Regions from separate parts of the Luteibacter sp. 9133 genome, predicted to be linked through region 2. Evidence: riboswitches for the same ligand, from Rfam matches in the RefSeq annotation. Region 2 holds a riboswitch; each other region holds the start of a gene.
What was found. A riboswitch is a leader RNA that binds a small molecule or an ion and turns the genes downstream of it on or off. The one in region 2 is predicted to bind cobalamin.

Region 1 (10,574 bases), 3.6 Mb from region 2:
GCGCAGCGTGGACTCGACACTCTGTTGCTTCGCTTCGTTACTCATCAGGAACTGCTCCAAAGGATCAGAAAACGCCGGCACCGAGGTCGGCCGTGACGGCGGACTGACGGAACATGGCGAAGAGCTCGCGGCCCATGCCGGTGTGGTGCATGGCCAGATCGATGTTGTCGGGGATGCGGCTGTTCCACTCGTCCGCGTCGACCAGAACTTCAATGGTACCTGCCACGGCATCGAGACGAACCATGTCGCCCGTGCGCACGCGGGCGATGGGACCGCCGGCTTCCGCCTCGGGGGTCACGTGGATCGCGGCAGGCACGCGCCCCGACGCCCCGGACATGCGACCGTCGGTGAGCAGGGCGACGCGATGCCCGCGATCCTGCAGCAGGCTCAGCGTCGGCGTGAGCTTGTGCAACTCCGGCATGCCACGCGCGCGCGGCCCCTGAAAGCGCACCACGGCGATGAAATCGCGATTGAGCTCACCGCGATCGAAAGCGGCTTTGACGTCGTCCTGCTCGTCGAAGACGATCGCCGGTGCTTCGACGATCATGCGATCTTCCGGCACGGACGAGATCTTGATCACGCCACGACCGACGTTGCCCTTGAGCATGCGTAAGCCACCGTCGTGACGGAACGGCTCCGCGATAGTGCGCAGTACGCCGCGGTTGCCGCTTTCCTTCGAAACCGGTTTCCAGACCAATGCGTCGCCTTCGAGAACGGGCGTGGTGCGATAGGCCTCGAGGCCGTGGCCCATGATGGTGTCCACGTCGCCGTGCAGCAGGCCGGCATCGAGCAGCTGATCCATCAGGAAACCCATGCCGCCGGCTTCGTGGAAGTGGTTCACGTCGGCGTAGCCGTTCGGATAGACGCGTGCGAGCAACGGCACGACCGCGGACAGCGCATCGAAGTCGTCCCAGCGCAGTTCCACGCCGGCCGCGCGTGCGATGGCGACGAGATGCAGCAGGTGGTTGGTCGAGCCGCCCGTCGCATGCAGTCCGATCACGCCGTTCACGATGGAGCGCTCGTCGACGATACGGCCGATCGGCAGGTATTCATCGCCCAGCGCGTCGATCGCCAGCACGCGCTCCACCGTGGCACGCGTGAGGGCGTCACGCAGCGGCGTATCCGGCGCCTCGAAGCTCGCGCCCGGCAGGTGCAGGCCCATGATCTCCATCAGCATCTGGTTGGAGTTCGCGGTGCCGTAGAACGTGCAGGTACCCGACCCATGATAGGAACGCGCTTCCGCGTCGAGCAGTTCCGCGCGTGTCGCCTTACCGGCGGCGAAGGCCTGACGGACCTTCGATTTCTCTTCGTTCGGAATACCGGACGGCATCGGACCCGACGGCACGAACGCGCTGGCGAGATGGCCGAAGCTCAGCGCGCCGATCAGCATGCCCGGCACGATCTTGTCGCAGATGCCGAGATACAGCGCGCCTTCGTACATGTCGTGCGACAGCGATACGGCGGTCGCCATGGCGATGAGGTCGCGCGAGAACAGCGACAGCTCCATGCCCGGACGACCCTGGGTGACGCCGTCGCACATGGCCGGCACGCCACCGGCGACCTGCGCGGTGGCGCCGAAGTCTCGTGCGATCCGACGGATCAGTTCCGGATAGCGCTCGTACGGCTGATGCGCCGAGAGCATGTCGTTGTACGAGGTGACGATGGCGATATTGGACGCGTGGCCGTTGCGCAGCGCGTCCTTGTCGTTCTCACCGCACGCGGCGAAACCGTGCGCGAGATTGCCGCACGACAGGTGATGGCGTTTGGCGCCCGTCCCGCGGGCGGCGTCGATCCTGGCGAGGTACGCGGCGCGCGAGGTGCGACTGCGCTCGACGATACGCTGCGTCACCTCGGCAACGATGGGATGAAGGGTCATGGCGTGTTCCTGAGGCTTTGACCGGGCGGTCGGTGCCGCGCGCCTGACGCGCGGCGGTTGAACGATGGATCAGGCGGCCCAGTAGACGTCCACGGGCACGCGGTCCTGTTTGAGCACGGCGGCGATCGGGAAATCTTCGCCGGCCTGGGCCCTGGCGAGCACGTCTTTCTTGTCCGCACCTTCGATGTGCAGGTAGAGCGTGCGCGTATCGAGCACGCGCGGCAGGCTGAGCGTGATGCGCGGCTCACCCGCACCGCCGGCACGCATCGACAGCACGCTCCGCGTACCGTTGAGGTCGAGCGCTTCGGCGAGGTGATCGCCGCCGGGGAAGAACGACGCGGTGTGGCCGTCCGGACCCATGCCGAGCACGACGACATCGAACGGCTTGCCGAGCGCGTCGACCTTCTCGCCCACGCCCTCGAGCGCGGCATCGACATCGTCGGCATGCGCCTTGTCGAACAGCGGCAGGAAGGCGGCGACATGCGCTTCGTGCGCGATCAGGGTGTTCCTGACCATGCGCGCATTGGAACGCTCGTTGTCTTCGTCGACCCAGCGCTCGTCGACCAGCGTGATGGTGACCTTCGACCAGTCGATCTCCTGCTCGGCGAGCACGGCGAACATGACCTTGGGCGTGCCGCCGCCGGAAACGGCGATGCTGGCCTTGCCGCGCGCCTTGATCGCGGCGTCGAGCTTGCCGGCGATGTCGCGCGCCAGCGCATCGGCGAGAGTGAGCTTATCGGCGAAATCGTGCTGATGGATCTTGGCGTTCATGCTGCGTCCTCGGCCCAGGTACGGCCATCGCGTTCAATGAGCGCCACGGCGGCGCTCGGACCCCAGGTACCCGCGGTGTACGGCTTCGGCGTATCGCCGCTGCCCTCCCAGGCTTCGAGGATGGGACCGGCCCAGTTCCATGCGGCCTCGACTTCGTCGCGGCGCATGAACAGGGTCGGGTTACCACGCACGACGTCGAGGATCAGCCGCTCGTAGGCATCGGGCTGCTGCACGCCGAACGCCGCCGCGAAACTCATGTCGAGCGGCACGTGGCGCAGGCGCAGGCCACCCGGACCCGGATGCTTGATGGTCAGCCACAGCTTGACGCCCTCGTCCGGCTGCAGGCGCAGCGTCAGGCGGTTGGGCAGCAGCGGACCGTTGGTGGGATCGAAGATGGAATGCGGCAACGCGCGGAACGTCACCACGATCTCCGAGACCCGGTTAGGGAGGCGCTTGCCGGTGCGCAGGTAGAACGGCACGCCCGCCCAGCGCCAGTTACCGATCTCCGCCTTGAGGGCGACGAAGGTTTCGGTCCTGGACTGGTCGCTGCCGAGTTCGTCGAGATAGCCCGGGACGCCCTGACCTTCGGCCGCACCAGCGCGGTACTGCCCGCGCACGGTGAGGTTGCCGGCGTTGCTGGCGTTGATCGGGCGCAGCGAACGCAGCACTTTGAGTTTTTCGTCACGCACGGCATCGGGCGCCAGCGACGAAGGCGGCTCCATGGCGAGCATGCAGACCAGCTGCAGGATGTGGTTCTGGACCATGTCGCGCAGCGCGCCGGCACGATCGTAGTAGCCCGCGCGATGACCGACGCCGACCGTCTCGGCGACGGTGATCTGCACGTGGTCGATATGCTGGGCGTTCCACAGCGGCTCGAACAGGGCGTTGCCGAAGCGGAGCGCCAGCAGGTTCTGCACTGTTTCCTTACCGAGGTAATGATCGATCCGGTAGGTCTGCGACTCGTTGAAGACCCGGGCCACCGCGTCGTTGATGGCGTTGGCGCTTTCCAGATCGCGACCGATCGGCTTCTCCAGCACCACGCGCGAGCGCTCGCCGTTGAGACCGAGCGACCCGAGGCGCTGGCAGATGTCGGTGAAGATGTCCGGCGCGGTCGACAGGTAGAACACGCGGATGTGCTGGGCCTGCTGCTGCATCAGCGCGGCGAATTCATCCCAGCCTTCTTCCTTGCGCGCGTCGAGCGAGCGGTAGGAAACCATCTGGATGAACGCGTCCAGCTGGGCCGGAGCCACGTGGGACACGCCTTTCTCGACCGAGGAGCGGACCAGGTCGCGGTAGCCCGCATCGTCGAGGGCCTCGCGGGCCACGCCGATGAGGCGGCTGCTGGGCTGGATCTGGCCGTCCACGAAGCGATGGAACAGCGCGGGAAGAAGCTTGCGGACGGCGAGGTCGCCGGTGCCGCCGAAAATGACCAGATCGAAAGGTTCGATCGGGAGGAGATGAGCGCTCACGACAGTGGCCTGCTGGGATCGATGGGTATGCCGACGGATCGTACCAGTGACATACCAGGTCATACCAGCCCCGTACCACTCAAGGCGGCGTTTTCCGTCGCGATATGAGGCGATGACGCCGCAAAAACGTTTACGGGCCGACTTTGCATCGTGCAAACGCCCGTTTGAATCGCTCACTGGTATTCGCGGGCTTGGACGGTCTTGCCGCAGTGGTCGTTGATTGGTATCTTCTCGACCATGGAAAGCGCTCTCGTCGCCGAATACCAACGCCTGCAGTACGACCCGGCCGCGCGGCAGCCGCTGGCGTACATGCGCCTGCGTCGCGCCATCCGCAACGTGATCGAAAACGGCGAGGTGCAGGTCGGCCATGCACTGCCCAGTGAGCGGGACCTGGCCAGGGCCCTCACGCTGTCCCGGGTTACCGTGCGCAAGGCCATCGGCGGCCTGGTCGAGGATGGTCTGCTCACCCAGCGTCATGGCGCGGGCACCTTCGTGTCCGAGCGCATCGTCAAGCCGCTGTCGCGTATGACCAGCTTCACCGAGGATCTTCGCGCGCGCGGGCTCAATCCGCGCTCGGAGTTCTTCGAGCGGGCCATCGGCGAGGTCACCCCGGAAGAAGCCATGGCGATGAATCTCTCGCCCGGCACCCAGGTGGTCCGCCTGCACCGCCTGCGCTACGCGGGCGACGAGCCGCTGGCGATCGAGCGCAGCGCGGTGCCACTCAACCTGCTGCCCGACCCCAGCCTGGTCGAGGACTCCCTGTACGAAGCGCTCGACACGCTGGGCAACCGCCCGCGACGTGCGTTGCAACGCCTGCGCGCGGTGGTGCTGGGCCCTGCCCAGACCCGGCTGCTCCGGCTCGGCGCCGGCAGTGCCGGGCTGAATATCGAGCGGCGCAGCTTCCTCGACGACGGCCGCATCGTCGAGTTCACGTGTTCCTGGTATCGCGGGGACATCTACGACTTCGTCGCCGAACTGCAGAGCGACTGACGGACCCTTCTTCATGACGATCCAGCCGCAAGACACCCTGATGTACCGCGAAGCGCACGAGACCGCCGAGGTCGTCGAGCGGCAGCTTGCCCTTAACGAAGCCGTGATCGGCGCCCTTGCCGAGCGCCTGCGCGCGAACCCGCCGCGCATGGTGATCACCTGCGCCCGTGGCAGTTCGGATCACGCGGCGATGTACGCGAAGTACGTGTTCGAGACGCAGCTGGGCGTCGTCACCGCCTCGGCCTCGCCGTCGGTCACCTCGATTTACCACGCCGCGCAGCGCCTCGATGGCGCGCTTTACGTCGCCGTATCCCAGTCGGGCAAGAGCCCGGATCTGGTCCGCAATGCCGAGGCCGCGAAGAAGGCCGGTGCGTACGTCGTGGCGCTGGTCAACGTGACCGACTCGCCGCTGGCGGACGTCGCGGACGTGGTCGTCCCGCTGCACGCGGGCCCGGAAACCAGCGTCGCCGCGACCAAGAGCTATCTCGGCGCGCTGTTCGCGATTCTGCATATCGCCGCCCGGTGGAGTGGCAAGGCCGAGATCGCCGACGCCCTGGCCGCGTTGCCCGCGCAGCTGCGCCAGGGCTGGGATGCCGACTGGTCGTCGCTGACGGAAGGCCTCGTCGATGCGCACAACCTGTTCGTGGTCGGTCGTGGCTTCGGCTTCGCCGGTGCGCTGGAAGCGGCGCTCAAGTTCAAGGAAACCTGCGGCCTGCATGCCGAAGCCTTCAGCGCGGCCGAAGTGAAACACGGCCCGATGGCGCTGGTCGGCCCGGACTTCCCGGTGCTGTTCTTCGCGCAGAACGACGACACGCTCCCGGGCGTGCTCGATGTCGCCGCCGAGTTCCGCAAGCGTGGCGCCAATGTCTGGATCGCCGCGCCGGGTGCGACGGGTGAGGGTGTGCTGCCGCTGGTCGCCACCGCACCGATCGCCGCGCCGCTGATCACGGTGCAGAGCTTCTACCGCGCCACGGCGGCGCTCGCGCTGAAGCGCGGCTTCAATCCCGACGTGCCGCCGCACCTGAATAAAGTCACCGAGACCGTCTGACCGCCACCCTCAAGGAATCGCCATGACCCTCGCCCTCGTCAACGGCCGTGTGCTCACCGACAATGGATTCCAGAGCGGCTTTGCCGTGCTGGTCGACGATGGAAAGATCACCGGACTGGCGCTGCCATCCGACCCGCGCGTGCGCGCGGCGGAGCGCCATGACCTCGGTGGTCGCACCTTGCTGCCCGGCTTCATCGACTGCCAGGTCAACGGCGGGGGCGGCGTGTTGTTCAACGATGCACCGACGGTCGACGCGATCCGCACGATCGGCGAGGCACACGCGAGATTCGGCACCACGGGTTTCCTGCCCACGCTGATCAGTGACGACGCGGAGGTCATGGCGAAGGCCATCGATGCCGTGAACGACGCCGTCGCCCAGGGCGTGCCGGGCGTGCTCGGCATCCATCTGGAAGGTCCCTTCATCGCCCCTGAACGCAAGGGCGTGCACGACCCGGCCAAGTTTCGCATCGCCGATGCCGACGATGTCGCGATGGTCGCGCGGCGCCACGGCGGCGTGACCCTGCTGACGCTGGCCCCGAGCGCGCTTCCGCGGAAGTACTCCAGCAGCTGGTCGCCAACGGCGTCATCGTAGCCGCGGGCCACACGGCTGCCGACTACGAGACCACGCGCCATGCACTGGCGACGGGCGTGCGCGGCTTCACACATCTGTTCAACGCGATGACACCCTTCACCAGCCGCGAGCCTGGCGTCGTCGGTGCCGCGCTCGAAGACCAGGCCAGCTGGTGCGGTCTGATCGTCGACGGCCACCACGTGCACCCGACCTCGCTGCGTGTCGCCATCGCGGCGAAGGCGCCACGGAAGATGATGCTGGTCACCGACGCGATGCCGCCTGTGGGCTCGGACAATCCGAACTTCGTGCTCAAGGGCGAAACCATCACCGTGCGCGACGGCGTCTGCCAGACGGCGGACGGCACGCTGGCCGGCTCCGCGCTGGACATGGCCACGGCGGTGCGCAACACGGTCGACATGGTCGGCGTAGCCTACGATGAGGCCGCGCGCATGGCGTCGACGTATCCGGCCGCGTTCCTCGGCCTCGGCGCCACCCACGGTCATATCGCCGCCGGTTACCGCGCCGACTTCGTCGTGATGGACGAGACCCATACGGTGATCGAAACCTGGATCGGCGGCGAGCGCGTTTACGCCGCGGGCTGATCGGGCGGTCGTGACAGCGCCCCACCCTCCGGTTAAAGTCGCGGGGTTCGGGTGTCCCCGGGGCGTCGCGCCACGGGGATGAAACGGGAAGCCGGTGCGCCGCCTCTGCGGCAAGGCCGGCACTGCCCCCGCAACGGTAAGCGCCCGGGGTCGTCACGGCCCCTCGGACACGGCTTCAGCCACTGCGACAGCGGGAAGGCGCCGGTCCGACACCCCCTCGGGGACGGCGTGAGTCCGGAGACCGGCCCGACGACGCGCCCGTGAGCCATCCCGGGGCGTCGTCCCGTTTCGGGCGATTCGCGGAGGGCGAATCCGGACAGTCATCCGGGTTCCGCCGGTGTGCCGTTCGCCGTATGTCCTCCTCGCGCGCCCTTTGAGCTACGCATTGCCGCGCTATGCGGCGGAGGAAGACCGTTCCATGAAGAAGACCCTGCTAGCGGCAGCCCTGCTGTCGTCGATCGCCGCTGCCCACGCGGCCGACGCACCGGACGCCCTCGATCCCGTGATCGTCACCGCGACCCGCACGGCCACGCCGCTGGACGAGGTACTCGCTCCGGTGACCGTGATCACCCACGAAGACATCGAGCGTCTGCAGCCGCGTAACGTCCAGGACCTGCTCGCCGGGCTGCCCGGTGTGGTCATGGCCAACACCGGCGGTATCGGCCAGCAGACCTCGCTGTTCATGCGTGGCAGCAACTCCTCGCACACGCTGGTCCTCGTGGACGGTGTCCGCGTGGGTACCGTGGGCGCGGGTCTGCCGGCTTACGAGCAGCTGCCGGTCGAGCAGATCGACCATATCGAGGTCGTCCGCGGTCCGCGCTCGAGCCTTTACGGCTCCGACGCGATCGGCGGCGTCATCCAGATCTTCACCCGCCACGGCCAGGCCGGCGAAGCGCCGACCCCGAGCCTCTCGGTCACCGGCGGCAGCCACGGCTACACCGCCGGTCAGGTCGGCGTGTCGGGCGGCACGACCCACGGCTGGTACAACGCCAGCCTCGGAGGCCAGTACACCTCGGGCATCAACGCCTGCCGCATCGGCGCGGGCACGGCGTTCAAGGGCTGCTTCACCGACGAGCCGGACCATGACGCCTATCGCACGTACAACGGCGCGCTGTCGGGCGGTTACCGCTGGGACGACGGCACCGAGCTCACCGGCAGCTGGCTGCGCAGCAAGGGCGATATCGAATACGACGGCGACTATCAGAACCTGACCCGACGCTCGCAGCAGGTCGCCGGCGCGAAGCTGGCCTTCGACGTGCTGTCCGCGTGGCGCATGTCGGTCAGCCTGGGCCAGAACCAGGACCGCGCCGACAACTACCTCAACGGCGCCAACAAGGGCTATTACGACGCGGACTTCAACTACGTCACCGGTGCCGACAAGCTGCGCGTGGGATATCTGTACTCTAAGCGCAATCAGGGTTCCTGGCAGAACGACTTCACGCTGGCCCCGGGCCAGACGCTGAGCGCCGGCGTCGACTACCAGCAGGAAAAGCTGAGCAGCGACACGGATTATCTCAAGGACACCCGCAACAACACGGGCGTGTTCGCGCTCTACCAGGGCGTGTTCGGCCCGCATGAGATCCAGCTGTCGGCCCGCCACGACCACAACACCCAGTTCGGCAACCACACGACCGGCTCGGCCGCCTATGGCTTCCGTTTCGACAACGGCATGAAGGTCACGGCCTCTTATGGCACCGCCTTCCACGCGCCGACCTTCAACGACGAGTACTACCCGTACGGCGTGCCCACGGTGAACCTCAAGCCGGAGAAGTCGCGCACCGCCGAGATCGGCCTGTCGGGTCGTCCGGGCATCTGGAACTGGGCCGTCAACGCCTACCAGAGCCAGGTCGACGACCTGATCGGCTACGACGCGAACTTCCTGCCGGTCAACGTCAGCAAGGCCCGCCTGCGCGGCCTCGAAGGCCAGGTGGGCGCGGACGTCGATGGCTGGCACGTGCGCGGCTACCTGACGCTGCAGCAGCCGCTGGACCGGGACAGCGGGTTCGAGAAGGACAACCTGCTGGCCCGCCGTCCGCGTCGCACCGGTCGCGTGGATCTGGACAAGGACCTGGGCGCGTTGACGCTGGGCGGCTCGGTCTACGCCTCGGGTTACAGCTACGACGACGCGGCCAACACGACGCGTCTGGGCGGCTACACGACCGCGGATCTGCGTGCCACCTGGCACATGGACGATGCCTGGAGCGTGCAGGGCCGGGTCGCGAACGTGGCGGACAAGCGGTACGAGACGGCGGCGTATTACAACCAGCTGGGACGGACGTATTACCTGACGCTGCGGTTCTCGCCGTACGCTGAGGGAGCACCGTGTAGGAGCGCGCCTGCGCGCGATGTTTCACGGCATCGCGCGCAGGCGCGCTCCTACCCCTGGCACCGGGCTCGGGCAAACGCCGCACCCCTGTCTTCCGGCAGGGCCCCCACTAAAGGCACACGCCACGGACCGGCGCGGACGTCATAAAGTCCCCGGGCGCGGGTATGCTTCCCGCGATCACAGGAAGTGTCGTGAACGTTTTTGCACCTTTCATTCGCCGGCCGATCGGAACCTCGCTGCTTGCGGCGGGGCTCGTGCTGTGCGGCTCCATCGCCTACATGCTGCTCGGCGTGGCGGCCCTGCCGTCCATCGAAGTGCCCGCCGTCTTCATCCAGACGCAGATGCCCGGTGCGAACGCGCAGACGATGGCCTCGACCATCATCGCCCCCCTGGAGCGCCACCTCGGCCAGATCCCGGGTGTGGACCAGATGTATTCCAACAGCTCGGAAGGCAGCGGCTTCGTCCGCCTCCGTTTCAGCATGGACCGCTCCACCGATGCCGCCGCGCGTGACGTGCAGGCCGCGATCAACGCGTCCGCCGCCGACCTGCCGGCCGGCATGCCCAGCCCCCCACAGTACTTTAAGTTCGACACCGGCCAGATTCCCGTTCTGCTGGTGTCGTTCACCTCGAAGTCGCTGCCGCCGGACAAGCTCTACGACGTCGTCGACACCCTGATCCGGCCCGCCGTGGCGCAGATCGATGGCGTGTCGCGCGTACAGGTCTTCGGCGGACCCCGCACGCCGTGCGCGTTGAGCTGGATACCCGCGCGTTGTCGTCCAAGGGACTCACCGCCAACGATGTGTCCAATGCGCTGCACGCCGCCAACGTGACCTCGCCGCAGGGCCTGCTGTCCGACGGCAAGGCACAGATGACGGTCGTCGCGAACGACAGCATTCGCGACGCGAAGGATTTCGGCGACAT
Region 2 (10,574 bases):
CCGGTACCGGCGGCGAGCTGGACGCCATTTCCGCCTGTTTCATCGGCGGCACGTCGATGCGCGGCGGTTCCGGCACGGTCTACGGCGCGCTGATCGGCGCCCTCGTCATGGCCAGCCTCGACAGCGGCATGCAGCTGATGGACGTCGACAACTCCTGGCAGATGATCATCAAGGGCGCGATCCTTGTGCTCGCCGTGTGGGTGGACGTGCTGTCGGGTTCGAACCGTAACGGCTGAGCATGAAAATCATGGACGATTTCGACACCCTCCAGGGTCAGTGGCGCCAGGTTCGGTTCGAAGCGAACGGCATCATCGACCCTCCGGATGACCACGGCGGGCATGGCGCGATCACCATCATCGAGGGCGATACCTTCTCGGTACGTCGGGGAGGCGGCGAGGTGCTGCTCGCCGGACACTTCGTGCTCGATACGACCGGGCAGCCGAAGTCGATCACCTGGATCGACAGCATGGGCGACGACGCGGGTAAGCGCCTGCCCGCCAGCTACGTATTGGACGACGACCAGTTCCTCTTCATCGCGGCCGATGAAGGTATGGCCCAGCCGACGGCGTTCGTCACGTCCCCGGGGCTGACGTTGCGCGGCTTCGTCCGGCATCGCCCCTAAAAATGTAGGAGCGCGCCTGCGCGCGAAGCTCTTGCGCTGACCGTCGTGCGTCAGGCGTTAAGGGCATCGCGCGCGAGGCGCGCTCCTACAGGTCTTATTTCCCGCTGTTCAGAGCCCGAGCCATCTTCAGATGTTGCTTCAGCGTCGGCAGGGTCTTCTTCGCGAAGGCCTGCAGTTCCTTGTTCGAGCCCTTTTCGGCCTCGACCTCGAAGATGGCGATGGCCTTCTCGTGATCGGCGACGGCGACCTTCGCGTATTCCTTGTCGAACGCCGCGCCATTGAGGCGCTTCAGCGCGTCGATGTCTTTCTGGTTCGCGGGCGGCGGGCTCTCGGCGGTGGCATAGCCGCGGTCTCCGCTCGCAAGATTCTTCAGCTCCTCGCCCGACTTGGTGTGGTCGTCGACCATGTGCTGGCCGAACGACTTCACCTTGGCCGATCCGCCGTTGGTCACGGCGATCTTGCCCAGCTCCACTTCGGCCAGGCCTGCGCCGCTGGCATTGGTGACGAAGCCGGCATCGGTCGGGGTACCGCCCTTGGAATCGGTCTGCTTGGTGTCGTCCTGCGCATGGGCGGTGAAAGGAACGGCGGCCACGAGTAGCGCGGTCGCGATGAGGCGGGGCAGGGTGCGTGACATCATGGATTCTCCGGTAGCACGGTAACGGCTGTCAGATGTCTCATTCCAGCCATGAAAGCATTGTGACCCCGGCGGCAACTTTCTGAAGTTCCTGAACGAAAACGGGCGCCCGAAGGCGCCCGTTTCCTATCGCATGTCGCACAAAACTTACTTGCGGCGAGCAACCGTCGCGCCGAGGCCGGCGGCGTCGCGCAGGACGTCAGCCTTGTCGGTCTTCTCCCAGGAGAACGCCGTGAACGTGTTGCCGTTCTTGTCGGTGACGTCGTACGGCTTGCGGCCGAAGTGACCGTTGGAGGCGGTCGGCTGGTACATCGGGTGGACCAGATCGAGCATCTGGATGATGCCGTACGGGCGAAGGTCGAAATGCTTGCGGATCAGCTTCTCGATCTTCTCGTCGGGAATCTTGCCGGTGCCGAAGGTCGTCACCGAGATCGAGGTCGGCTCGGCGACGCCGATGGCGTAGCTGACCTGGATTTCGCAACGGTCGGCGAGGCCGGCCGCGACGATGTTCTTGGCGACGTAGCGCGCGGCATAGGCAGCCGAACGGTCGACCTTGGACGGATCCTTGCCCGAGAACGCGCCACCACCGTGACGGGCCCAGCCGCCGTAGGTGTCGACGATGATCTTACGGCCGGTCAGGCCGCAGTCGCCCACCGGTCCGCCGATGACGAACTTGCCGGTCGGGTTGATGTGGAACTTGGTGCCCTTGTGCAGGAGCTTCGCCGGCAGCACGGGCTTGAGGATCAGCTCGCGTACGCCTTCGATCAGGTCCTTTTGCTTGACGTCCGGATCGTGCTGGGTCGAGAGCACGACGGCGTCGATGGCGACGGCTTCGCCGTTCTCGTAGCGCAGGGTGACCTGGCTCTTGGCGTCCGGGCGAAGCCACGGCAGCGGCGAGTTCTTCTTCTTGCGGACCTTGGTCTGCTGCTCGACGAGACGATGCGCGTAGTGGATCGCCGCCGGCATGTACTCGGTGGTTTCGTTGGTCGCATAGCCGAACATCAGGCCCTGGTCGCCAGCGCCCTGTTCTTCCGGCTTCTTGCGGTCCACGCCCTGGTTGATGTCAGGCGACTGCTTGCCGATCAGGTTGAGAACGCCGCAGGTCTCGCCGTCGAACCCGACTTCCGAGGAGTCGTAGCCGATGTCGAGGATGACCTTACGGGTCAGCGCTTCCAGATCGATCCAGGCGCTGGTGGTGATCTCACCCGCGACGATGGCGACACCGGTCTTCACCAGCGTCTCGCAGGCCACGCGCGCACGCGGGTCCTGGGCCAGGATGGCGTCCAGAACGGCGTCGGAGATCTGGTCGGCGATTTTGTCCGGATGGCCTTCGGAGACCGACTCGGAGGTGAAGAGGAAATTGCTCATCGAGGGTATATATCCTTCTTTACGGATAAAGAGATAAATGGGGCGCGCCATGATACACGCCCCGTCGCCGGTTTGCAGCGGCAAGGGTACCCCCGGCGGGTGACGATTGCATGGATGTTCAGCGCGGGAAGGGGTAGGAGGGGGTTGGGAGGGGGTTGCCGCCCGCTCTGTTGGCTTTTCGCGCGCGAGGCGCGCTCCTACGACAGCCGCCGTGTAGGAGCGCGCCCCGCGCGCGAAAGGCCAACAGCGCGGGGACACGGTGCCCCTTTTTCCGTCAGGCCACCTCCGCCAGTCGTTCGCGGGCCGCCCGGGCCACGGCCACCATCCCGGTCAGCGCCTCAGCTACCTCGGGCCAGCCGCGGGTCTTCAGGCCGCAATCGGGATTGACCCAGAGCTGGTCCGGACGAAGCACCTCGAGCGCCCGGGACAGCAGATCGGCCATTTCCTCCTTGCCGGGCACCCGCGGGGAGTGAATGTCGTAGACGCCGGGTCCGATCCCGTTCGGGTAGCGGAACCGTGTGAAGGCGTCCAGCAGCTCCATCCGCGAGCGGCTGGTCTCGATCGAGATCACGTCCGCGTCCATCGCGGCGACCGCCTCGATGATGTCGTTGAACTCCGAGTAGCACATGTGGGTATGGATCTGGGTCGAGTCGCTGACGCCACCCGCGGTGATCCGGAACGCGTCGACCGCCCAGTCCAGATAGGCGGCCCAGTCACCCCGGCGCAGCGGCAGGCCTTCGCGCAGCGCCGGCTCGTCGATCTGCACGATGCCGATGCCGGCTTTCTCGAGATCGTGGACCTCGTCACGCAAAGCCAGGGCGATCTGTCGGCACACCTCTGCACGCGGGAGATCGTCACGTACGAACGACCACTGCAGCATCGTCACCGGACCGGTGAGCATGCCCTTCATCGGCCTGGCGGTCAGGGACTGGGCGTATGCGGACCAGGCGACGGTCATCGCGGCGGGACGCGCCACGTCACCGAAGACGATCGGCGGCTTGACGCAGCGCGAGCCGTAACTCTGCACCCAGCCCAGAGACGTGAACGCGTAGCCTTGCAGCTGTTCGCCGAAGTACTCGACCATGTCGTTGCGCTCGGGCTCGCCGTGCACGAGGACATCGAGGCCCGCTTCTTCCTGAAACGTCACGGCGCGCCGCACCTCCTCGCGAAGCACGGCCGTATAGGCCCCGTCGTCGAGCTTGCCCGAGCGATGCGCGGCACGTGCAAGGCGTAGTTCCGTGGTCTGCGGAAACGAGCCGATGGTGGTGGTCGGCAGGTCGGGCAGGCCGAAGCGCTGCTTCTGCACATTCGCGCGAAACGCGTAGGCCGAGCGGCGCTGTCCGAACTGGGGCGTCAGTCCACGTACGCGCGCCCGCACGTCGGCGCGCAGCACGTCGGGAGAAAGCAGACGCGCCGCCACCGTCGCTTGCTGACGCGCGAGCGCGAGCTGCGCCGTCTCGTCGCCGACGGCGGCATCGGCGTAGCGTCGCAGTTCGGCGATCTTCTGCCGCGCGAACGACAGCCAGTCGCCGATCGAACCCGGCAGGTGCCTTTCTTCCGACGCATCGATCGGCACGTGCAGCAGCGAGCACGACGTCGACAGCCACAGACGCTCGTCGCCGAGGCGCTCGCGTGCGCGGGCGATGCGCGGCGCGATGGCGGACGGGTCGCTCAGCCAGATGTTGCGGCCGTCGAGCACGCCGGCGGACAGCACACGACCGGCGGGAAGCGCGTCAAGCACGGCATCCAGTTGCCCAGGCGCGCGCGCTAGATCGACATGCAGGCCGGCGACGGGCAACGACGCCGCCAGTTCGAGGTTGCCGCCGAGCTCGCCGAAATAGGTCGCGAGCAGGATGCGGCCGCGCGGCCGTTCACCGATGGCGGCATAAGCGCCGCGATAGGCCGCCTGCCAGTCCGGCTCGAGATCGAGCACGAGGGCCGGTTCGTCGACCTGGATCCAGTCGGCACCCGCGTCCGCGAGCGCATCGAGCAAACCGCTCCACGCCGGCAGCAACGCGTCGAGCAGCGCGAGGGGATCGCTGCCGTCGACGGTCTTGGCCAAACGGAGGAAGGTCAGCGGACCGAGGAGTACGGGGCGCGCCGCATGGCCGAGGGCGACGGCTTCACGATATTCCGCGACGACCTTGTCGGCACGCGTGGCAAACGACTGGCCCGCCTGCAGCTCGGGGACGATGTAGTGGTAGTTGGTGTCGAACCACTTGGTCATCTCCAGCGCGTGCAGGTCGACTTCGCCGTCCTGACGGCCGCGTGCCATGGCGAAATAGCCGGCCAGCGGATCGCGCTGATGGAGTGCACGGTAGCGCGGGGGAATGGCGTCGACCGCGACGGCGGCATCGAGCACATGGTCGTAAAGCGAGAAGTCGTTGACGGGAACGCTGTCGGCTCCCGCGTCGCGCGCGAGGCGCCAGTGGCGTTCGCGGAGCTGACGGGCGACGGTGAGCAGGTCGTCGGCGCTGGTTTCACCCCTCCAGTGACTTTCGAGCGCTCGCTTCAGTTCGCGGCGTCGGCCGATGCGGGGAAAACCGGGGTAGGTAACGTGTGGCATGTGGATGATTCCTCTTCGTGGCAAAGAGGAGGGAAGGGCGGTTCGTCGCGGACGCACGTGCACTGCCACACGGAAGGTGCGGCAGCGTGAAGGCGTCATGCGGCTTACCGTCGACCTTCGCCCCCGCGGGCGAACCGGACCCTCGCGCGAACGCGACGGCCCAGGTCGGGCAGGGCACACGCACCCATGACGGCACGCGCGCCCAGGCCGGCGGCAGGTCTTCGGGCTCGTGGATGTGGCACCTGGGTGCCGCCTTGCGTGTCGCTTCCCGGATCGCCATCGATCCAGTGCTGATGACGCGCTCGTCTCCACATACCGCTGCGGGGCAGCGCCGGATTCTCACCGGCTTCCCTCTTAGCTTTTATCCTTCTATTCGAATAGAGAGATAAAGACCGCTGGCGGCCCAGAGGTTAGCCCTACGGACGGGGCAGGTCAACGAGCCAGGCATGCATCGCGTCGACATGTCGCCCGCGACGATGCGCCAGGGCATCGGGAGTAAGGCATGGCGGCAAGGCACATCGTGATGGCGACGGTGGGATCGCAGGGTGACCTGTTTCCGTTCCTGTCCGTGGGGCGGGAGCTGGTGGCGCGGGGCCATCGGGTCACCATCGGTGCCCATGCGATTCATCGCGAGGCGGTGGCGGAGGCCGGGCTGAGGTTCGTCCTTGCCAGCGGGATCGCGGAGCCCGAGGACAAGGCCGCCTTCGCTGCCCGGGCGTTCCATCCGCTGCGCGGTCCGCGCTTCGTCGTACGTGACCTGGCTGCGGAGGATGTCGCGGCGAGCTACCGCGCGCTGGCGCCAGTATGTCTGGAGGCCGATGCGATCGTCACCTCGACGCTCGCCTTCGCCGGCCAGATTCTGGGCGAGACGACACGCGTGGCGTGGTTGTCCGCCGTCCTGTCGCCCGCGGTGTTCCTTTCCGCTTTCGATCCGCCGGCGACGGGCATGGCGCGACTCGACCGTTTCTTACGTGCGTCGCCGCGTCGTGGCGCATGGGTGCGCCGGATCGGCGAGCGGGTGACCGCACCGTGGACACGTGCCGTGCGCAGCTTCCGGCAGTCGCTGGGTCTGGCGCCGGTGTCGGTGTGGGGCGATCCGTTTCATCGCGGACAGCACGCGCGCGATGGTGTGCTGGCGATGTATTCGCCGTTGCTGGGTCACGCGCCGCAGGATGCCCCGGCGCACAGCGTGGTCACTGGCTATTGCCGTTACTCGCCCTTCAACGAAACCCTTCCCCCGGAGCTGTCGGCGTTTCTCGACGCGGGTGACGCGCCGATCGTGTTTACGCTGGGATCGGCGGCGGTGCACGCGGGCGAGGCCTTCCTTCGCGAGAGCATGGCGGCGGCAGGCGCGCTCGGACGTCGTGCCGTCTTGCTCACCGGCTCGCCCGAGATGCGCGCGCGGTTGCCCGACACGTTGCCAGCCGGGGTGATGGCTGTGGAATACGCGTCACACGGTGCACTGTTCCCGCGCGCTTCCGCGGTGGTACACCACGGGGGTGTCGGCACGACGCAGGAGAGTTTGCGCGCGGGGTGTCCGGCGCTCGTGGTGCCGCATGGCTTCGATCAGCCTGACAATGCGGCGCGTGTGCTTCGGCTGGGTGTGGGCGGTGTATTGCCCGCTTCGCGTTACCGCGCTGACCGTGCGGCGGCGAAGCTGCGCGTCCTCCTGACTGACGAAGGCGTGGCCTCGCGCGCCCAGCGCGCGGCTGAAGTCATCCGGGCCGAGCGAGGCGCGTCGCTGGCCGCGGATGTGATCGAACAGGCGATGGCGCGGCGAGACCGCCCTATGGCAACAACATAGCCGAACTGCCGCAAGCAACGCTTACTCGAACCCTGCGATCGCCCGCGGCGTATAAGCCTCCTCCAAAGCTGCCGTCTCTTCCTCGGTCAGCTCCAGATCGATCGCCGCCACCGCATCATCGAGATGCTGCGGCTTCGACGCCCCGACGATCGGCGCAGTCACGCCGTCACGATGCGCCACCCACGACAATGCCACCTGCGCACGAGGCACGCCACGCGCATCGGCCACCTTCTTCACCGCCGCGACGATGGCGCGATCCGAGTCTTCCGTGGCGTTGTAAAGCGTGCCGCCGAAGACATCGCTCTTCTGCCGGTCGCTGCCCTCGTCCCAGTCGCGCGTCAGCCGTCCGCGTGCCAGCGGGCTCCATGGCAACACCGCGATGTGCTCGTCGATGCAGAACGGAATCATCTCGCGCTCTTCCTCGCGCTGCAGCAGGTTGTAGTGATCCTGCATGCTGACGAACTCGGTCCAGCCGTGCATCCGCGAGGTGTAAACCATCTGCGCGAACTGCCACGCATACATCGACGAGGCGCCGAGGTAGCGGACCTTGCCGGCCTTCACCACGTCATGCAGTGCCTCGAGCGTTTCCTCGATGGGCGTGGTCTGGTCGTAGCGATGGATCTGCAGCAGGTCGATGTAGTCGGTACCGAGGCGGGCCAGCGAATCGTCCACCGAATGGAAGATCGCCTTGCGCGACAGGCCGCCGCCGTTCGGTCCCTTGCGCCAGTGGAAGAAGGTCTTGGTGGCGATCACCACCTCGTCGCGTTTCGCAAAATCTTTCAGGGCGCGTCCGACGATCTCCTCGGATGTGCCATCGGAGTAGGCGTTGGCCGTGTCGAAGAAGTTGATGCCAAGGTCCAGCGCCTTGCGAATGAAGGGCCGGCTCTGTTCTTCATCGAGCGTCCAGGCGTGGTTTCCGCGGTCGGGAACGCCATAAGTCATGCAACCGAGCACCAGCGGCGAGATATCCAGGCCGGTACGGCCGAGCTTGATGTAGCGCATGCGAAGACTCCATCGGGGAATACGCCATTGTGGCCGATCGGACGTAGACGTTGCATATACCTGCCATGGCTATGATCACCGTGAACCGCGGCTCCGACGCGATGCGCCCTGCCGCGTCCCCCACCGGAGTCATGAAATGCCGTCCACTCTCTATTCACGCAGGCCGCCCCGTATCACGGGCGTGGTCATAGCGCTTCTCGGTCTGTTTCTCGTGGGAGGCGGAGCGTGGCTCGCGGCTCTCGGAGGCTCGTTCTATTACCTCATCGCTGGTGCCGCGGTCGTAGCGACCGGCATCCTGCTCGTGCGCGGTTCGGCCAGCGCCCTCTGGCTCTATGCCGTGATCCTGCTCGGGACGGCCATCTGGGCGTTCACCGAGGTCGGGCTCGTGGGCTGGCAGCTGGAACCGCGACTGCTGGTTCCGGTGCTGCTCGGTATCTACCTCCTCATGCCCTGGGTACGTCGCAAGCTCACTCCCTCGGGCAGTGGCGCCTTCGCGGTGATCGTGGCCGTTATCGTCAGCGTCGGTCTCGGCGTGGCGGGTTTCATGCAGCCCGTCGGCACGCAGGGCGAAGCGGTCATCCGAAACATGGCGGATGGCCACGACGCCTCGGTGCCGGACAGCGACTGGCAGTTCTACGGCCGCACACCCAGGGGCGATCGCTTCTCGCCGCTTGACCAGATCAACGCGACCAACGTCAGGGACCTCAAGGTCGCCTGGACGGCGCGGACGGGCGACACCATGCGTCCGGGTGAGGATCAGGGCGGTACCGACGCGGGTCACGAGTTCAACTTCGAAAACACCCCGATCAAGATCGGCGACACGCTCTATGTTTGTACCGGCCATAGCTGGGTGGTCGCCTTTGACGCGGCCACGGGTGCGAAGAAGTGGAGTTTCGATCCCAAAGCCAATACCGATGCGGATGTCTATCTGGCCTGCCGCGGCGTAGCCTATTACGAAGCGCCGCGGGGCACGCAGACCGATTGCCCGCGTCGCATCATCGCGCCGGTACTCGATGCCCGCGTGCTCGCGCTCAACGCCGATACCGGCAAGCCCTGCGAGGATTTCGGCGAGCACGGCTTCGTCTCGCTGACGCAGTATCTCGGCCATGTGCCGGCCGGCTTCCACTTCGTGACGTCGCCGCCGATGGTGCTGAAGGATCGCGTGATCCTCGGTGGCTGGGTCTACGACAATCAGGCGGAAGGCGAGCCGTCGGGTGCGGTGCGCGCTTTCGATCCGCTCTCCGGCAAGCTGGTCTGGGCGTGGGACGTCGGGCACGATCCGCAGAACTGGACGCCGGGTCCGAACGATCAGCTGACCCGCGGCACGCCTAACGCGTGGGGTGTGTACACCGCCGATCCGGATCTGGGCATGGTCTATCTGCCCATGGGTAACGCCACGCCGGATTACTTCGGTGGCCATCGTCGTCCGTTCGACGAGAAGGTGTCGAGTTCGACGGTCGCGCTGGATATCGAAACCGGCGAGCCGAAGTGGACCTACCAGAACACGCATCACGACCTGTGGGACATGGACGTACCGACGGGTCCGTCGCTGGTCGACTTGCCCGGTCCCGATGGCGGCACGATTCCCGCCCTGGTACAGACGACCAAGCGCGGCGAGTTCTTCGTACTCGATCGCCGCACCGGCAAGCCGGTGACCGAAGTCGCCGAGAAGAAGGTGCCGACCGACACGGTGCCGGGTGACTTCGCGTCGCCCACTCAGCCGTACTCGGTGGGCATGCCGTCGCTGACACCGAAGGATCTCACGGAGCAATCGCTCTGGGGCGCGACGCCGTTCGATCAGCTGATGTGCCGCATCGAGTTCCGCAAGGCGGCGTACGAAGGTCAGTTCACGCCGCCGCATCTGAAGGACACGATCGTCTATCCGGCCTTCGACGGCGTGATCGACTGGCACGGCGCCTCGATCGATCCGTATAACAAGCTGATCATCGCCAACGCGAACTACATCCCCTTCATCATCAGCCTCGCGCCGCGCCAGCCGGCGGAACAGAAGGGCTACGTGAAGCCGTGGGACGGCACCGGTGACGAGCCGAAGGTCGGCGGCGGTCTGGCACCGCAGTACGGCACGCCTTATGTCGGCAAGGTACATCCGTGGCTGAACCCGCTGGGCGTGCCGTGCAATCCGCCGCCGTGGGGCACACTGGCGGCGATCGATCTGGTCACGCACAAGCTGGTCTGGGAGCACCCGCTCGGCACGACGCGCGACACCGGTCCGTTCGGCACGCATACGAACGCGCCGCTGCCCACCGGCATCTTCAACATCGGTGGCAACATGACCACGAAGGGCGGCCTGGTGTTCATCGGCGCCACGGCGGATAACTACATTCGTGCGATGGACGAGCGGACGGGCAAGGTCCTCTGGCAGGCACGCCTGCCGGCGGGTGGGCAGGCGAATCCGATGTCGTACTCGGTCGGCGGAAAGCAGTACGTGGTGATCGCCGCGGGCGGGCACAGCGGGCTGGGAACCAAGTCGGGTGATTACGTGGTGGCTTACGCGTTGCCTTGAAGAGCGTCGCCGGCAGGGCCGGCTCCTACCTCTCCGCGGAACCCGCCCGGGTCA
Region 3 (10,574 bases), 3.3 Mb from region 2:
CCGTGCCGGGTGACCTGAGCGACGAGGCGTTCTGCAAGGATCTGGTCAAGCGCACCGTGAAGGAACTCGGTGGCCTCGACATCCTCGCCAACGTGGCAGGCCGTCAGCAGTTCAGTAAGTCGATCGACGAACTGGACACCGCGTCGTTCGAAGCGACGTTCCGCACCAACGTCTTCGCGCTGTTCTGGCTGAGCAAGGCTGCGCTGGAACACATGCCGCCGGGCGCGACGATTGTCAACACGGCCTCGATTCAGGCTTATGAGCCGTCGGACATCCTGCTGGACTATGCGCCGACGAAAGCGGCGATCGTCGCCTTCACCAAGGCATTGTCGAAGCAGGTGATCGAGAAGGGCATCCGCGTGAATGCCGTGGCGCCGGGTCCGGTCTGGACACCGCTGCAGCCGAGCGGTGGTCAGCCGCAGGAGAAGGTGGTGGAGTTCGGCAAGAACGTACCGCTGGGACGTCCGGGCCAGCCGGTGGAATGTGCGCCACTGTACGTGTTGCTCGCCAGCCAGGAGTCGAGCTTCATTACCGGTGAGACGTACGGGGTGACGGGGGGCAATACCCTGCCCTGACTTCCGGTGTCGTCCTCGTGGCGGCCGGTGTACTGGCCGCCGTCAGCCCCGGGTAATCCGTCCCAGCGCTTCCATCAGATCGGCGACGCCGTAGGGCTTGATGATGACCGCCGTATGCGAATCGCGCTGAACGCCATTCGCCAGGTGATCGCCTGTAGCGAAAATCACCGGAAGCTCCGGCTGGTTCTCGCGCAGGCGCTCCGCCACTTCGACACCGCTCATGCCGGGCAGGCCCACATCGGCGAGCAGCACGTCGATGCCCTCGACACCGTGCAGGCGGATCGCCTCGTTGCCGTCGCCCGCCTCGAACGCCGTGTGCCCGCGGCTTTCCAGCATCTCCGCAATGGACATGCGGATCAGCGCATCGTCTTCGAGGACGAGGACACGCAGAGGACGCAGCGCGGCAGAAGACGACGCTGAGGAACCGGCAGCCGGTGCCGATACCGTTTCGGCGATCGTGCGCGGGACGCGCGAGCTCAACAACTGACGCACACGCCGTGCCAACTGCTCGCGCGTGTACGGCTTGCTGAGCAGTTCAACGCCTTCGTCGAGACGGCCACCGTGGACGATGGCGTTCTCCGTGTAGCCCGAGGTGAACAACACAGCGATCCCCGGCTGGCGCTCGACGGCTTTGCGCGCCAGCTGCGGACTGCGCAGCGGACCGGGCATGACCACGTCGGTAAACAGCAGGTCGATGGCGATGCCACTTTCGATGATCGACAGGGCGCTCTCCGCGTCACGCGCCTTGAGCACGCGATAGCCGAGTTCACCCAGCATGCCGACCACGGTCTCGCGCACGGCTTCGTCGTCCTCGGCGACGAGAATCGTTTCGTCGCCGCCGCGCACCGCTTCTTCCTCGATGGCTACCACGCGATCTTCGCTCTGCGTCGAACGCGGCAGGTAGATCTTGACCGTCGTGCCTTCACCGGCCTCGCTATACATCTTGACGTGGCCGCCGGACTGTTTGACGAAGCCGTAGACCATCGAAAGGCCAAGGCCCGTTCCACGCCCTTCCGGCTTGGTCGTGAAGAAGGGATCGAACACCTTGTCGAGGATGTCGTGCGGAATACCGGTACCGGTATCGGTCACGGCGAGCATGACGTACTGGCCCGGACGCAGGTCGCCGTGTGCCGTGGCATAGGCCTCGTCGAGCAAGGCGTTACCGGCTTCGATGGTGAGCTTGCCCTGCCCGTGCATCGCGTCGCGTGCATTGATCGCGAGATTCAGCAGCGCGTTCTCGACATTGGACGGATCGACCAGCGTGTTCCACAAGCCACCGGCGATGACGGTCTCGACCTCGATGGCCTCACCGAGCGCGCGGCGCAACAGTTCGTCCATGTCGCGGATGAAGCGACCGATGTTGACGACCTTGGGCGCGAGCGGCTGACGCCGGCCGAAGGCGAGCAACTGGGCGGCCAGCTTGGAGCCACGGGTGACGCCGGCCATCGCATTGGCGACGCGCCGCTCGGCCCGTTCGTTGCCCGACACATCCGCGCCAAGCAGCTGCAGATTGCCGCTGATGACTTGCAGGAGGTTATTGAAATCGTGCGCGACGCCACCGGTCAGGTTGCCTATCGCATCCATCTTCTGCGCCTGGCGCAGCTGTTCCTGGGCGGCATCCAGTTCAGCGTCGCGTGCGCGCTCGCTGGTGACGTCACGCGCCACGGCGAAGATCATGCCCTCACTCGGGACCGCCCGCCAGGACAGGTGCCGGAAGCCACCGTCCGCGGTGCGGTAGCGGTTCTCGAAACGGAGCGTAGCCACACCGTCGGCCAGCTGCTCGGTTTCCTCACCAGTGCGCCCGGTGTCGTCCGGATGCACGAAGTCCAGATAGGAGCGGCCGATGGTGTCGCGCTCGCTCCAGCCGAGAATCGCGGTCCACGCCGGGTTGACCGAGAGCAGGCGGGTGTCGGTGTCGGCGACGACGAGGATGTCGCTCGACAGGCGCCAGATGCGGTCGCGTTCCAGCGTACGTTCGGCGACCTGACGCTCCAGACTGTGCGCGAACTCGAGCAGCTCGGCCTCGGCGCGACGGCGCTCCACCGCGACGCGCGTGCGATGGGCGACCTCGCGGACGAAGTCGATCTCTTCTTCCGGCCACTCCCGCGGGCTTTCGTGGTTCAGATAGAGCAGCGCCACCGTGCCGCCACGCTCGGTCACCGGCATGTTGATGAACGAGGTGGCGCTGATCGACGCCAGCGCGTCCGCCGTATGGATCGTGCGCGGGTCCTTGTACGCATCGGACACGACCGCGGTACGGCCGGCCTTGATATCGTCGATGTAGGAGCCGTATTCACGGAAGTTGAGGACACCGGCGATCGTGACGATGCCCGGCGCGTTCCAGTCGCGCTCGATCGTGATGGTCTCCGCGATCGTGTCCACCGAGCCATAGCCCGCACGGCTGACATGAAGCGCGCGGCCGAGTACCTCGGCCACGCGGTAGGCGATCTCGGCGGGATCTTCGACTTCGCGGAGGATGTCGCTGACCTCGATCAGCGCCACACGACGCTCTTCGATGGTGCGCGCGGCCTCGGTCTGCCCGGACAGCGGGCGGATGCTCACCACGAAGGACGCCTGGCCCAGCGCCGAAGCGCGCCACGGCTCGATCGAGACCCGCCAGGTGGCGCCCTCCACAGAGCCCAGGGCCAGCTCTCGGACGCCCCCGGCGTCAGCAAGCGACAAGGCGGTCTCGAGGCGAGACCGGCTTTCCTCATTCCACCAGGTCAGAAAGCCGCACGCACCCGCGTCGCGGAGGCGTGCCGTCATCCAGGCATTGGCATACAGGAGCTCGCCATCCGCCGTGACGGCGGTGAAGCCGAAGGGCAGCGCGTCGAACGCATCGGTGACCAGGGCATGTTCCTGCAGCGCGAACGTCAAGGTCATCTAGCGAGCGATCCTATGAGGGATCGCAGATGTTATCGGTTAGAGGTCATGCGCTTTGTGTAGACGATCTTCACAAAACCCTCATGGTCCTCTTCGTCGCGGGACGGGAAAGGGGTTGCAAAAAATCACTTGCGGCGGATCAAGCACATAGCGGCGACACCCTACATCTTGTGTTGACGCTGCCAACCCCCGCCTATATGGTGTGTCCCGTTGGTGTCCGGAGAGGCGCGACTGCCCGTCGGACTTAATAGGGAATCCGGTGCGAATCCGGAACTGCCCCGCAGCGGTAAATGGAAACGATCCCGTTCAATGCACTGGTCCTTCGGGGGCTGGGAAGCGACGGGTAGGCGGACCGAAAGGTCCATGTCCATGAGTCCGAAGACCTGCCAGCAATCGGTGCCCGGGAGGCCTCGATAGTGGTGACGGCTTCCGCGGGGAAGCACGTCGCGGACCGGAGCCCCTTCGCGGCGCGCTCCGTCCCCGGCCGTTTCCCGCATCAGCCCCATCCCTCACGAGCCAGCCGACCGGGAACGGGTGATAGAACCTGGGGCGAGCCAAGACAATGACCACGATGGATTCTTCCGCGCGCGAGCGCACCGAGACGGCCGATGCCGCCGTCTCCGCCAATAACACCACGGACAAGGCGCCTGCCGCCGGCTACCGCAACGACCCGCCGCCGGCGTTCGCGCTGACGCCCCCGCACAACCCTGGCCAGATGCGCGTCACCAAGCGCAACGGCGGCCAGGAAGTCGTCGACGTGAACAAGATCGTGCGCGCGGTGACCCGCAGCGCCGACGGCCTGTTCGCGGTCGACCCCATGCGCGTCGCCCTGAAGACTATCGGCGGACTCTACGATGGCGCCACCACGCAGGAACTCGACCAGCTGTCGATCCGTACCGCCGCGGCGCTCACCGCCGAGGAACCGGAGTACGGCCAACTGGCCGCACGCCTGCTCGCCGCCTTCGTCGACAAGGAAGTATCCGGTCAGGACATCCAGTCGTTCTCGCAGTCGATCTCCACCGGTTTCGACCTGGGCATCCTCAACGAGCGTCTGCGTGACTTCGTCCAGGTCAATGCGCGCAAGCTCAACGACGCCATCGACACGACCGGTTCGCGCCGCTTCGAGTACTTCGGCCTGCGCACGGTTTATGACCGCTACCTGCTGCGTCACCCGACGAAGCGCTTCGTCATCGAAACGCCGCAGTACTTCTTCATGCGCATCGCCTGCGCGCTCGGCGGAAACGACGTGGCCGAGACGCTCGAGCTGTATCGCATGCTGTCGTCGCTGGAATACCTGGCCAGCTCGCCGACCCTGTTCAATGCCGGTACGGCGCACGAGCAGCTGTCGTCGTGCTTCCTGCTGGACTCGCCGCAGGATGCCCTGGAGTCGATCTACGCCAAGTACGGCGACGTGGCCCAACTGTCCAAGTTCGCCGGCGGTATCGGCCTGGCTTACTCGCGCATCCGTTCGCGCGGTTCGCTGATCAAGGGCACCAACGGTCATTCCAACGGCCTCGTGCCCTGGCTGAAGACGCTGGACGCCTCGGTCGCGGCGGTGAATCAGGGTGGCAAGCGCAAGGGCGCCGCCTGCGTGTACCTCGAGTCCTGGCACGCCGACATCGAGGAATTCCTCGAGCTGCGTGAGAACACCGGCGACGACGCGCGCCGCACGCACAACCTCAACCTGGCCAACTGGGTACCCGACCTCTTCATGCGCCGCGTGGAGACCGACGGCGACTGGTCGCTGTTCGATCCGAAGATCGTGCCGCACTTCGTCGACACCTGGGGCGCGACGTTCGAGGCCGCCTATGAGAAGGCCGAGGCCGAGGGCCTGGCTGCCAAGTCGATCAAGGCGCGCGAGCTGTACGCCCGCATGCTGCGCTCGCTGGCACAGACCGGCAACGGCTGGATGACCTTCAAGGACCGCTCGAACGCCACGAGCAACCAGACCGCGCGTCCGGAAAACGTCATTCACCTGTCCAACCTGTGCACCGAGATCCTCGAAGTCACCTCCGAGGGCGAGACCGCCGTGTGCAACCTCGGCTCGGTCAACCTGGCCCGCCACGTGGTGGACGGTCAGTTCGACTACGAGAAGCTCGGTACCACGGTGCGCACCGCCGTGCGTCAGCTCAACCGCGTCATCGACCTCAACTTCTACCCGATCGCCACGGCGAAGACGGCCAACATGAAGTGGCGTCCGGTGGGTCTGGGCGTGATGGGCCTGCAGGACGTGTTCTTCAAGCTGCGCCTGCCCTTCGACTCCGAAGAAGCGCGCAAGCTGTCCACGCGCATCCAGGAAGAGATCTATTTCCACGCGCTGTCGATGTCCAACGAGATCGCCGAGCGCGACGGTGCCCACCCGGGCTTCGACGAAACCCGCGCCGCCAACGGCGAGCTTCAGTTCGACTACTGGCCGGCGGCCACGCCGACCGGCGTAGAGGGCCGCTGGGCCGAGCTGCGCGAGAAGATCAAGGCCAAGGGCCTGCGCAATTCGCTGGTCATCGCCATCGCTCCGACCGCCACGATCGCTTCGATCGCCGGCTGCTACGAGTGCATCGAGCCGCAGGTGTCCAACCTGTTCAAGCGCGAGACGCTCTCGGGCGACTTCCTCGTCGTCAACCGTTATCTGGTCGATGAGCTGAAGACGCTGGGCCTGTGGACCGCCGACGTGCGCGATCAGATCAAGCTCGCCGAAGGTTCGGTGCAGGGCATCGCCGCGATTCCGGCCGCGCTGCGCGAGGTCTACCGCACGACGTGGGAGCTGCCGCAGAAGGCACTGATCGATCTCGCCGCCGCGCGTGGTGCGTACATCGACCAGAGCCAGTCGCTGAACCTGTTCATGGAAAACCCGAACATCGGTCAGCTGTCCTCGATGTACATGTACGCGTGGAAGTCGGGCATCAAGACGACGTATTACCTGCGTTCGCGTCCCGCCACCCGCATCGCCAAGACCACGGTGAGCTCGTCGTCGGCCTCGCTGCCCACGCCGGCCGCTCCGGTCGCCGATGCGCAGGAACAGGCCGAAGCCGCGGTGTTCTGCTCGCTCGAGAACCCCGAGTACTGCGAAGCCTGCCAATAAAAGCAACGCGCCCCTACAGGGGCGCAGCACCCCTGTAGGAGCGCGCCCCGCGCGCGAAGCCGCTGCCTGCGCCAAACGTTCCAGCATCGCCGCTTCGTTGGTTTTTCGCGCGCAGGGCGCGCTCCTACACGTAATTAATTCGAGGTAGCCCGATGTCCGCTTCTCCCGTCACCCGCGATACCCATATTCTCGATCCCGGCTTCGAGCTGACCCTGCGGCCGATGAAATACCCGCAGTTCTACGAGATGTATCGCGCGGCGATCCGCAACACCTGGACCGTGGAAGAAGTGGATTTCTCGCTCGACACCACCGACCTGAAGTCGAAGATGTCGGATGCGGACCGTCACCTGATCCATCGTCTGGTCGCGTTCTTCGCCACCGGCGACACCATCGTGTCGAACAACCTGGTACTCAATCTGTACCAGCACGTGAACTCGCCCGAAGCGCGCATGTACCTTTCGCGCCAGCTGTACGAAGAAGCGCTGCACGTGCAGTTCTACCTCACGCTGCTGGACACCTACATTCCGGAACCGGCCGAGCGCAACAAGGCCTTCGCCGCGATCGAGAGCATCCCGTCGATCCGTCAGAAGGGTGAGTTCTGCTTCAAGTGGATCGACTCGATCCAGAACCTCAACCGTCTCGAGACGCGCGAGCACCGTCGCCAGTTCCTGCTCAACCTGATCTGCTTCGCCGCGTGCATCGAAGGTCTGTTCTTCTTCGCCGCCTTCGCTTACGTGTACTACCTGCGTTCGCGCGGGCTGCTGCACGGCCTGGCCTCGGGCACCAACTGGGTGTTCCGCGACGAGTCCGGCCACATGGCGTTCGCCTTCGAGGTCGTGCGCACCGTGCGCGAGCAGGAGCCGGACCTCTTCGACGACCAGATGCGCCAGGAAGTCGAAGCGATGCTCGAGGACGCCATCGCCTGCGAGACCCAGTTCGCCGCCGACGTGCTCTCGGGCGGCGTGGCCGGCCTGTCGGTCAACGACATGCGCCAGTACCTCGAATACTGCGCCGACCAGCGTCTGGTCCAGCTGGACATGCCCAAGAAGTATGGCTCGAAGAATCCGTTCGACTTCATGGACCTGCAGGACGTGCAGGAACTGACCAACTTCTTCGAGCGGCGCGTGTCGTCGTACCAGGTCGGCGTGCAGGGCGAGGTCGCGTTCGACCAGTCGTTCTGAGGGAACGGGGGACCCTGTATGATGCATGCTGCACTGCAACAGGACTCGTCCCCCATGACCGCTATCGACCGCCCCACCGAGGCTCGCGTCCTCGAAATCGTCTTCCCCGACCACACCAACCACCTCGGCACGCTGTTCGGCGGCCAGGCGCTGGCGTGGATGGATAAGGCCGCCTTTCTGGCGGCCTCGCGTTACTCCCGCCAGATCGTCGTCACCGCCCGTTCGGAGCAGGTCGACTTCCACGTGCCCGTCCGCAAAGGCCAGATGGTCGAGCTGATCGCCACGGTGATTTCGGTGGGCCGTACGTCGATGAAGATCGACGTGGCGATGTACACCGAGGATCTGATCACCGGCGCGCGCGAGCTGTGCACGCGGGGTACGTTCACGATGATCGCGCTGGACAGCGAGTACAAGCCGACACCCGTGCAGCCGCTGCCCGCAGCCGCATAAAAAGAGGCGCTTGACCTAGAGCGCACTCGAAGGCGTAGGCTTTCGGCATGACCACCTACCTGACCATCGCCGAGGCCGCCCTGGCGACCGGCCTGACCGTCCATACCCTGCGTTATTACGAGCAGATCGGCCTGATCGACCCGGTGCCGCGCCGCAGCGGCCAGCGGGTATACGGCGAGCACGAGCTCGCCCTGCTGCGTTTCGTCGTCCACATGCGCGCCACCGGCATGTCGATGCGTACGCTGCAGGAGTATTCCGAGCTGCGCCGCCAGGGTGAGACGCCCGACAGCATCCGCCTGCGCGGCGACCTGCTGGCACGCCACGCCGCTTTTCTGCGCGACGAACTGGTCACCCTGACCGAGACGATCGCGCGGCTGGACAAGAAGATCGCCATGTACCGCTCCGCGTATGGCGAGGAAGGTGTGTCATTCCCTGAACCGGCGCCTCCCGCCGTGACGGCGCCCCCGCCGCCCACGGCGCGGCCCCGCGAAAAGACCCCCACCTCCCCGCGCAGGAAACAGGCATGAAGACACGCAAACTCGGTAAGAACGGACCGGACGTATCGGCTCAGGGCCTCGGCTGCATGGGCATGAGCGAGTTCTACGGCCCCGGCGACGAGAAAGAGTCCATCGCGACACTGGAAACGGCGCTGGATCTGGGCATCACCTTCTGGGACACCTCCGACGCCTACGGCCCGCACACCAATGAAGAACTGATTGGCCGCTTTCTCGGCGGTCGTCGCGACAAGGTGTTCCTCGCCACCAAGTTCGGCATCGTGCGCGATCCGAACGACCCGTCGAAGCGCGGCATCAGCGGTCGCCCGGAATACGTGCGCGAGTCGGTGGAAGGCAGCCTGCGCCGCCTGAAGACCGATCACATCGACCTGTATTACCAGCACCGCGTGGACGCCAACGTGCCCATCGAGGAAACCGTCGGCGCCATGGCGCGGCTGGTCGAGGAAGGCAAGGTGCGTTACCTCGGTCTTTCCGAAGCCTCGGCCGAGTCGATCCGCAAGGCGGCGGGCGTACACCGGATCACCGCCCTGCAGAGCGAGTACTCCCTGTGGACGCGCGATCCGGAAACCACCGGCACGCTGGCCGCCTGCCGCGAGCACGACATCGGGCTGGTCGCGTATAGCCCACTGGGCCGAGGCTTCCTCACCGGTGCGATCACCTCGCCGGACGACTTCGCCGAGGACGACTATCGCCGCAACAATCCGCGTTTCGAGGGCGAGAACTTCACGAAGAACCTCGAGATCGTCGAAAAGGTCCGCCGCTTCGCCACCGACAAGGGCTGCACGCCGGGTCAGCTGGCGCTGGCGTGGGTGCTGGCGAAGGGTGAGGACATCGTGCCGATCCCAGGCACCAAGCGTGTGAAGTACCTGAAGGAAAACGCCGGCGCCGATGACGTCAGCCTTACGGCTACCGAGATCGCCGAGATCGACGCGGTGTTCCCGCCGGATGCGGCGCTTGGCGATCGTTATCAGAGCAGCATAATGGGCTTCGTCAACGCCTGAACGCCCGGACAGCCGCCCCGATACCGGTACCCGGTCGCGGGGCGGTCGTCCCTTATAATGGCGGCCTTTACCGCCGCCGTTGCCGCCATGTCGTCCCCCGAACATTCGCCCCTGGGCAAGTCCACCGTCTACGCGGATCGCTACGACGCCGGCCTGCTGTTTCCCATTCCCCGCCAGGGCAAGCGCGATGAGATCGGCGTGGCGGAAGCCGCGTTGCCCTTCCACGGGGTGGACGTGTGGAACGGCTACGAGCTTTCGTGGCTGGATAAACGCGGCAAGCCGCACGTGGCGGTGGCTGAATTCCGCTTTCCGGCGACGACGCCCAACATCGTTGAATCGAAGTCGTTCAAGCTGTATCTGAACAGCTTTGCCCAGGAACGCGTGGCCGATGCGGCGACACTGCGCCAGACACTGGTCCGCGATCTCTCAGCCGCCGCGGGTGGTCCGGTCGGCATCGTCCTGCACGCGCCCGGCGAGCTGGACGGCACTCCAATCTCGGAGCCGGAAGGCCTGCTGCTGGACACGCAGGAGCTGGACTTCGACAGCTACGGCCCGCCCAGGGCGGATTTCCTCGTCACGAACGACGGGGACGCCCGCGAAGTACTGGTTTCGCACCTGCTCCGCTCCAACTGCCCGGTCACCGGCCAGCCGGACTGGGGCAGCGTGCAGATCGCCTATACCGGCGCGCCGATCGACCGCGCGGGCCTGCTTCGCTACCTCGTCTCCTTCCGTAACCACACGGAATTCCACGAGCAGTGCGTCGAGCGCATCTTCATGGATGTCACGGCCCGCTGCGCGCCCCGCGAGTTGTCCGTGTACGCCCGATACACCCGTCGTGGCGGCCTGGACATCAATCCGTTCCGCAGCACGGACCCGGCCGCCGTGCCGGC

Region 1: it holds a riboswitch for cobalamin, as region 2 does, so the genes downstream of both, FA87_RS00010 (TonB-dependent receptor) here and metE (5-methyltetrahydropteroyltriglutamate--homocysteine S-methyltransferase) in region 2, are expected to answer to the same signal.
Region 3: it holds a riboswitch for cobalamin, as region 2 does, so the genes downstream of both, FA87_RS01145 (ribonucleoside-diphosphate reductase subunit alpha) here and metE (5-methyltetrahydropteroyltriglutamate--homocysteine S-methyltransferase) in region 2, are expected to answer to the same signal.

The regions. Positions count from the first base shown of each region.
Region 1 is NZ_JUHO01000001.1:1,945-12,518, reverse strand. It holds gene eda (bifunctional 4-hydroxy-2-oxoglutarate aldolase/2-dehydro-3-deoxy-phosphogluconate aldolase) at 1-45, opposite strand, end outside; gene edd (phosphogluconate dehydratase) at 65-1,876, opposite strand; gene pgl (6-phosphogluconolactonase) at 1,946-2,647, opposite strand; gene zwf (glucose-6-phosphate dehydrogenase) at 2,644-4,116, opposite strand; gene FA87_RS00025 (GntR family transcriptional regulator) at 4,354-5,106, shown strand; gene FA87_RS00020 (SIS domain-containing protein) at 5,120-6,154, shown strand; partial or broken gene nagA (N-acetylglucosamine-6-phosphate deacetylase) at 6,177-7,327, shown strand; cobalamin riboswitch at 7,360-7,592, shown strand; gene FA87_RS00010 (TonB-dependent receptor) at 7,746-9,800, shown strand; partial or broken gene FA87_RS20115 (efflux RND transporter permease subunit) at 9,845-10,574, shown strand, end outside.
Region 2 is NZ_JUHO01000001.1:3,597,682-3,608,255, reverse strand. It holds gene FA87_RS15760 (sugar ABC transporter permease) at 1-236, shown strand, start outside; gene FA87_RS15755 (TIGR03067 domain-containing protein) at 239-622, shown strand; gene FA87_RS15750 (DUF4142 domain-containing protein) at 717-1,259, opposite strand; gene metK (methionine adenosyltransferase) at 1,404-2,624, opposite strand; gene metE (5-methyltetrahydropteroyltriglutamate--homocysteine S-methyltransferase) at 2,899-5,190, opposite strand; cobalamin riboswitch at 5,385-5,602, opposite strand; gene FA87_RS15735 (glycosyltransferase) at 5,693-6,994, shown strand; gene FA87_RS15730 (aldo/keto reductase) at 7,016-7,996, opposite strand; gene FA87_RS15725 (membrane-bound PQQ-dependent dehydrogenase, glucose/quinate/shikimate family) at 8,133-10,520, shown strand.
Region 3 is NZ_JUHO01000001.1:302,790-313,363, reverse strand. It holds gene FA87_RS01155 (SDR family oxidoreductase) at 1-575, shown strand, start outside; gene FA87_RS01150 (response regulator) at 618-3,458, opposite strand; cobalamin riboswitch at 3,653-3,864, shown strand; gene FA87_RS01145 (ribonucleoside-diphosphate reductase subunit alpha) at 4,021-6,537, shown strand; gene FA87_RS01140 (ribonucleotide-diphosphate reductase subunit beta) at 6,690-7,718, shown strand; gene FA87_RS01135 (acyl-CoA thioesterase) at 7,773-8,168, shown strand; gene FA87_RS01130 (MerR family transcriptional regulator) at 8,216-8,695, shown strand; gene FA87_RS01125 (aldo/keto reductase) at 8,692-9,684, shown strand; gene queF (NADPH-dependent 7-cyano-7-deazaguanine reductase QueF) at 9,772-10,574, shown strand, end outside.